Linked DNA regions of Jeotgalibacillus aurantiacus. The protein of the gene in region 1 binds, or shares a complex with, the protein of each later gene. Links are inferred from orthologs where the notes say so. Each region holds a gene or a part of one and is shown in the gene's direction. Other genes may lie near its edges.

What was found.
Region 2: the proteins of H7968_RS05625 (region 1) and smc are in contact, whole or in part, in a crystal structure (PDB 3ZGX), measured with the Bacillus subtilis proteins. The link is inferred for Jeotgalibacillus aurantiacus from one-to-one orthologs.

The regions. Positions count from the first base shown.
Region 1 is NZ_JACNMS010000002.1:170,798-173,918, reverse strand. What follows is about bases 1-2,802. They hold H7968_RS05625 (segregation/condensation protein A), read left to right. Parts: upstream 1-921; coding sequence 922-1,683; downstream 1,684-2,802. Other genes in these bases: H7968_RS05615 (D-alanyl-D-alanine carboxypeptidase family protein), read left to right, coding at 2,469-2,802; scpB (SMC-Scp complex subunit ScpB), read left to right, coding at 1,670-2,254; H7968_RS05630 (pseudouridine synthase), read right to left, coding at 36-761. In the rest of the region: more of H7968_RS05615, read left to right, coding at 2,803-3,121. UniProt on the Bacillus subtilis protein: Participates in chromosomal partition during cell division. May act via the formation of a condensin-like complex containing Smc and ScpB that pull DNA away from mid-cell into both cell halves.
Region 2 is NZ_JACNMS010000002.1:535,901-540,383, reverse strand. What follows is about bases 1-4,164. They hold smc (chromosome segregation protein SMC), read left to right. Parts: upstream 1-400; coding sequence 401-3,964; downstream 3,965-4,164. Other genes in these bases: ftsY (signal recognition particle-docking protein FtsY), read left to right, coding at 3,980-4,164; rnc (ribonuclease III), read left to right, coding at 1-401. Outside these bases: more of ftsY, read left to right, coding at 4,165-4,483. UniProt on the Bacillus subtilis protein: Required for chromosome condensation and partitioning.

The DNA.
Region 1 (3,121 bases):
TTGAATGAAGTGTGAAAATTGCGCTAAACGACCGTTTACTGACCGTTTTCTGCGAGTGCACGAAGCTGTTTCACCTCATGGGGAGTCAATTCCCGCGCTTCTCCGGCATTCAGTCCTGTCAGATGAAGGAATGCATAGCGCTCTCTTTTAAGCTTTTGCACAGGGTGTCCGACTGCATCAAACATCCTTCTTACCTGACGGTTGCGACCTTCATGAATCGTCAGTTCTACGATCGTTTTGTTCTTTTCTTTGTCAGCTGAAATAATTTTGGCTCGGGCTGGCGCTGTCATCCCATCTTCAAGCTTTATACCTTTTTCAAGTTTTTTAATTGTTTCTCTTCTGACAAGTCCTTTAACGCGGGCAATGTAGGTTTTTGTTACCTCGTACTTAGGATGTGTAAGCAGATTGGCGAATTCACCATCATTTGTCAGAAGCAAAATCCCCGACGTATCATAGTCCAGTCGTCCAACAGGGTATATACGCTCGTCTACATAGTCAAAAAAGTCTGTTACGACCTTACGACCTTTATCATCCTTTACAGCCGAAATGACTCCTGACGGCTTGTAAAAGAGGAAATAGACTTTATTCTCCCGTTCGATCTTCACTCCTTCAACCTCAATTGAATCAGAGGGACTCACCTTCGTACCAAGTTCTGAAACTGTTTTTCCGTTCACCTTTACTTTTCCATCTATAATCAGCTGTTCGGCTTTTCTGCGTGAAGCGACACCTGCATGTGCAATCACCTTTTGTAGTCTTTCCATACATCATACTCCTCTTCGCTTATACTTTCTCATAGTGCATTATGTCACAACCCGTTCCAAAAGGAAATGACGAGCACCTAAAAGCTTCCCATCTCCTATTGGAAGAACCCGCTAAATTCGCTATACTATGATGACAGTGAAACGAGGAAATGGTGATACGATGGAATACAAAGTAAAACTCGACGGGTTTGAAGGGCCACTGGATTTATTGCTTCACTTAATACAGGGGCTGGAAATAGATATTTACGATATCCCCATGGCGGAAATTTCTGAGCAGTATATGCTCTATATCCGGGCCATGAATGTACTTGAACTGAATGTAGCGAGCGAATACCTCGTCATGGCCGCAACGTTGATGGCCATTAAAAGCCGGATGCTTTTGCCAAAGCATGAAGAGACGTGGGAAGAAGACAGTATGGCCTACGAAGAGGATCCGAGAGATGAGCTCGTTGAAAAGCTGATTGAATACAGGAAGTTCAAGAAAGCCGCAGATCACCTGAAGGATAAGGAAGAAGAACGCGGCCAGCTTTTCACAAAGCCGCCTGAGGATCTGACCCGTTACTCAATGGAGGAAACAGACGAACGGGAACCGTTGAAGGTGGATATTTATGATTTACTGGGTGCTTTCAATAAACTTATGAGAAGAAAAAAGATACAGCGCCCGCTATCCACTAAAATTACCCGGCAGGAAGTATCAATTGAAGACAGAATGAAGGAAATCCTTGAGAATGTTAAAGCTTCCAGGGATCCAAAGCCGTTTTCATCACTCTTTCCTGTTGCTGAAAAACCTCATATGGTTGTATCTTTTTTAGCAGTGCTGGAACTTGTTAAAAGAAAAGAAATTTGGATAAAGCAGGATCATAATTTTTCGGAAATCATGGTTCAAACTACTGAAGGAGTGTCGTTAGTTGGCCAGTCATAATGTTTATGCGATTGTGGAAAGTCTGTTGTTTACGTCAGGTGATGAAGGTCTGACGCTTGAGCAGCTGATGGATGTGTTGACACTTTCAGAAGATGAGGTGCTCAAAATCATGGCGACCATCCGTGAGCAGTATTTGCAGGAAGATTCACGAGGAATCCAGCTCGTTGAATACGCAGGTAAGTATCAGCTTGCCACGAAAGCAGGATTTTCAGACTATATTAAACAGCTCGCGGAAGCTCCATCACCAGCCACCCTGTCACAGGCAAGCCTTGAGACTTTGGCCGTTATCGCTTACCGGCAGCCGGTAACAAAAGTTGCCATTGAAGAAATACGCGGCGTTAAAACCGATCGTCCGGTCCAGACTTTATTATCCCGTGGGCTGATCAAAGAATTGGGCCGTGCAGAAGGTGCCGGCAGACCTATTCTCTATGGAACAACCGATGAGTTTCTCGACAGCTTTGGTTTGAATAACCTGACTGAGCTCCCTGAATTGCCTGAATCGATGGATGAGGACGACGCTGATCAGGGTGGAGATCTCTTTTTTGAATCGCTGAAAAAAGGGCTTGAATAAAGAATTGAACAAATAATTTTAATCATCACACCGTGTCAGCGCGGTGATAAGGCAGTTAAGTGATACAGACGCATTGCGTTTATTATTGCTTATCTGCTTTTTTTTGCGCCTGAGCGCCAGTAATAGCAGCCCCCTCTTTTACATATATATCCCTTATGTATAAATAAAGGTGGTGGGACTTCTGAAATATTTCCGGCTATTCCTGACAGTGCTGGTGTTCTTTTTGTTAGTATCAGAAACGAAAGCTGTCCCTTCTCCTTCTGCCACTTCAGCTATTTTGATAGAAGCAGAAAGCGGAAGAGTCCTGTTTGAAAAAGCTGCTGATCAGGAAATGAAAATTGCGAGCATTACTAAAATTCTCACGGCACATGTTGCACTTCAGCACGCTTCTCTGCAGGATAAAGTAAAAATCTCAGCAAAAGCGGCAGCCACTGAAGGCTCTAGCCTCTACTTACCTGCCGGTTCAAAGGTCACCATGGAGGATCTCTTATATGGACTTCTCCTAAGGTCAGGTAACGATGCGGCTGTTGCCATTGCTGAACATGTCAGCGGTTCGGTAGAAGACTTCTCTGTATTGATGAATAATGAAGCGAAGAAATTAGGGATGACCCATTCACATTTTACAAATCCACACGGGCTGGATCTTGATGATCAGCATTATTCAAGTGCGCGGGATATGGCCATGCTCACGAAAGAAGCGATAAAAAATCATGACTTCAGTAAGATATTCTCGAGCGAAAAATACAGAGCTGAACTAAATGGAAACCCTGCACTCTGGCATAACAAACACCGCCTCGTAACCGGCCTGTACCCATACGCTTCAGGAGGCAAAACTGGTTACACAAAAAAAGCAGGGCGAACACTTGT
Region 2 (4,483 bases), 370 kb from region 1 along the record:
GTGAGGAACAGACAGGCGGAAGAATGCGTCCGGCACTTCTTGCGGATGTGTTTGAAGCGTTTGTCGGCGCACTGTATCTCGATCAGGGAATGGATTCTGTAAAGAAAATCCTTGAAAAGGTCGTCTTCCCGAAAATTGAAACCGGTGCTTTTTCGCATGTGATGGATTACAAGAGTCAGCTGCAGGAGTTTATTCAACGGAACCATTCCGGTACGCTTCAATATGAAATTTTAAAAGAGAAGGGCCCGGCGCATAATCGTGAATTTATCTCAAGAGTGCTGCTTGGTGAAGAGGAGCTTGGTACAGGAACCGGGCGTTCGAAAAAGGAAGCAGAACAGCATGCAGCGGAAAAGGCACTTGTTTATTTAAAGAAAAAGCCTGAACAGCAGGAGAAGGAATAATGTATTTAAAACAACTTGAAGTCGCGGGCTTTAAATCATTTGCAGAAAGAATACATGTGGATTTTGTGCCCGGTGTGACAGCTGTAGTCGGACCAAACGGCAGCGGAAAGAGTAATATTACAGAAGCCATCCGCTGGGTGCTTGGAGAGCAGTCTGCCAAGTCACTGCGCGGAGGGAAAATGGAAGATGTCATTTTCTCCGGAAGTGACTCAAGAAAACCGCTTAATTTTGCAGAGGTGACGCTTATTCTCGATAACGGGGATGGAGCGTTGCCTCTTGACTATGCAGAAGTAAGTGTGACAAGAAGAGTTTACCGGACCGGTGACAGTGAGTATCTGCTGAATAATCAGAGCTGCCGTCTGAAGGATATTGTTGAACTGTTTATCGATACAGGATTGGGCAAAGAAGCCTTTTCCATCATCGGACAGGGACGCGTGGATCAGATTTTAAACAGTAAACCTGAAGACAGAAGAGTGATTCTTGAGGAAGCGGCGGGTGTTCTGAAATATAAAACACGCCGTAAAAAAGCGGATCAGAAATTAACCGAAACACAGGAAAATCTTTACCGGGTACAGGATATTCTGCATGAGCTTGAAGGACAGGTTGAACCTTTGAAAATTCAGGCCTCTTTAGCAAGAGAGTATTTAGCCTATAAAGAAGATCTGAAGCATACAGAGGCAGCTCTTTTAGGTTATGAGATCGGTTCCATGACGGCTGACTGGGAAAATAAGAAACAGCAGCTGGCCGACATGTCTGTGAAAGAAAAAGATATGAAGCTCGAGCTTGACCGGACGGATAGTATTCTTAATGAAAAGCAGACGATGCGTATTCAATGTGAAAAACAAATTGAAACGTCCCAGGCGATTTTGCTTAAGCTGACAGAGGAAACAGAGCAGCTTGAAGGCCGCCGTCAGGTACTCGTTGAGCGCAGAAAAAATGCCGATCAAAATGAAGATCAGCTGAATCAAAAGCTGAAGGAGATTGATCAGCAGCTCGTCCGTGTTAACCATAAGATCAAGGAAAACAAAGAAAAAGCAGCTGATTATAAATCAGATACTGCCTCTCTGAAGAAACAGCTGGCAGAGCTGGATCAATTTTTGAATACATCCGTTAATCAGATTGAAGAGCAGCTTGAACAGGCAAAAAATGATTATTTTGAGTGCCTAAACGATCAGACAGCACTGAAAAATGAGCTGACCTATCTTGAACAGCAGCAAAAGCAGGACTCCGTCCGTGCAGATAAACTCACGGGTCAAAACGTGACGTTTATTCAGGAGCGTGAGAAGCATCAGCAAAGATATACGGAATTGCAGGGCGTCTTACAGAAGAAAACGGAGGAACTTGAAAGCATGTCCGCCGAGTATCGTGGGCTACAGGAAAGAAGAAGCCATCTCCTCCAGGAGGCAGAGCAGTTTGAAGCAAAACTCTACAAGGCTTATCAGTACGTGAGTGAAGCCAAGTCGAGAAAATCAATGCTCGAATCTATGGAAGAGGAGTTTTCAGGATTTTATCAGGGCGTAAAGGAAATACTGAAAGCCCGGGGTAATGCTCTTTCAGGAATTGAAGGAGCGGTTGCAGAGCTGATTGATGTTGAAAAGGAAACGGAAACAGCGATTGAAACAGCGCTCGGCGGATCGATGCAGAGCATTGTAACCGTTTCGGAAAAAGAAGCGAGAGATGCCATTCAGTTTTTAAAGAAAAACCGGATGGGGCGCGCTACTTTTCTTCCGATGACCGTTATTAAGTCAAGGCTTGTTCCATCATCCGTTCTTCATCAGATCAATGGACATCAGGCATTTATCAATACGGCCTCAGCCCTTGTTTCATTTGATGAAAAATATCGTCATGTCATTGAAAATCTCCTTGGTAACGTCATTGTTGCACGGGATTTGAAAGGTGCCAATGAATTAGCAAAACAGCTCGGATACAGATACCGGATTGTGACGCTTGACGGTGACCTGGTCAATCCGGGAGGCTCGATGACAGGTGGAGCGCAGGCGAAAAAAAGCAGCTCGATCTTTTCCCGTAAAAACGAGCTTGATCAGCTGACGGCACAAATACCTGACTTTGAACAGACTGCAGTGAAGCTTGAAAAGAAAGTGCAGGAACTCAAACAACAGGCTGCCACAGCAGATCACGAGATGGAAACACTCAGAACTTCAGGTGAGCAAATGCGTATTCAGGAGTCGGAACTGAAGGCTGAACTCCGCGAAGCAGAAGCCGCATTAAAGAAAACAGATGAACAGCTTGCCCTATATGATCTCGAAATTGCTGAATATCAGGATGCAAGTAAATCTGTGACAGCGAAGACAGCTGACATTAAGCAAAAGCTTGAAAGATCTGTTGTTGAGCTTGAACAGCTTGATCTCACCATTAAAGAGCTGACGAAGCAGAAACAGGTTCAAAGCTCATCAAGAGATGAGAAAATCCAGGTAAAATCAAAGCTTCAATCAAAGCTTGCCGTTTCAGAAGAAAAGCTTTCTCAACGTAAAAGAGAGGAACGGGAGCTGCAGGAAACCTTATTAGAGCTTGAACAAAACAAAAAAAATACAGCAGAAGATCTCACCTGGCTGTCAAAAGAAATGACATCAGGAGAAGATCAGACTGTGGTTCTTCAAAGGCAAATTGCTGACAAACAGGCTGAACGTCAATCATTGATGGACGAGCTCGGTGCGAAAAAAGAAGAACGTGAAGAGCTTGAGGAAACGATCCAAAAGCTGACTGCCTCCTATAAGGAACTCAGCAGACTGCATCAGGGTCTCTCTGAAGGCATTAATGACCTAAGAGTGAAAAACGGACGTTTAGAGTCAGATATTGATTACAGACTGAATAAGCTGCAGGAAGAGTATGAACTATCCTATGAGGCTGCCATTGAAGAATATCCGCTCGTGGTAGATCCCGAGGAAGCGAAAGTAAAGGTTAAGCTGATCAAGCTTTCCATTTCAGAGCTTGGTTCCGTCAATCTCGGGGCCATTGAGGAATACGACAGGGTATCAGAACGATACGAATTCCTCATTGAACAGCAGACTGATCTCAACGAAGCCAAAAGCAATCTGATGCAGGTCATCAGTGAAATGGATGATGAAATGTCAAGACGCTTTAAAGAGACATTCGATCAGGTAAAGATTCATTTTGCTTCTGTATTTGTAGAGCTTTTCGGCGGGGGACGCGCAGAGCTTAAGCTGACTGATCCTCAGGATATGCTTCATACGGGGATAGATATCGTGGCACAACCGCCTGGTAAGAAGCTTCAAAACCTGAGCCTTCTTTCAGGAGGGGAACGTGCACTGACTGCGATTGCCTTACTGTTCGCCATTTTGCATGTCAGACCGGTTCCTTTCTGTATTCTGGATGAGGTGGAAGCGGCGCTTGATGAAGCGAATGTACAGCGCTTCAGTCAGTACCTGAACCGCTTCAGTGAGCAATCACAGTTTATTGTGATTACCCACCGCAAAGGAACGATGGAGGGTGCTGATGTCCTTTACGGTGTAACGATGCAGGAGTCTGGTGTTTCAAAGCTTGTCTCGGTAAAATTTGAAGAAGAACAAAATATGCTGACCTAAAACAGGGGGATACTGATGAGTTTCTTTAAAAAGTTAAAAGAAAAATTCACACAGACTGAAGAGCCGTCAACGGATAAATACCGTGACGGCCTGACGAAAACTAGAAACAGCTTTACTTCAAGAATGAATGATCTTGTAGCCCGCTACCGGATCGTAGATGAGGATTTCTTCGAAGAACTAGAAGAAGTGCTGATTCAGGCTGATGTCGGTTTTGATACGGTCATGGAGCTTGTGGAAGAACTGAAGATGGAAGTAAAGCGCCAGAATATTAAAGATACGGAAGAAATCCGCAGTGTCATTTCCCAGAAGCTTGTCGACATCTATTATGATGGGGAAGAGCCGGCTGAAGCGTTAAACATTCAGGAAAACGAGCTGACCGTGATTTTATTTGTGGGTGTAAACGGTGTTGGGAAAACGACAACAATCGGAAAACTCGCACATCAGTTTAAGCAGGAAGGAAAGTCGGTTCTTCTGGCAGCGGGCGATACATTCCGTGCAGGTGCCATTGAGCAGCTTGAA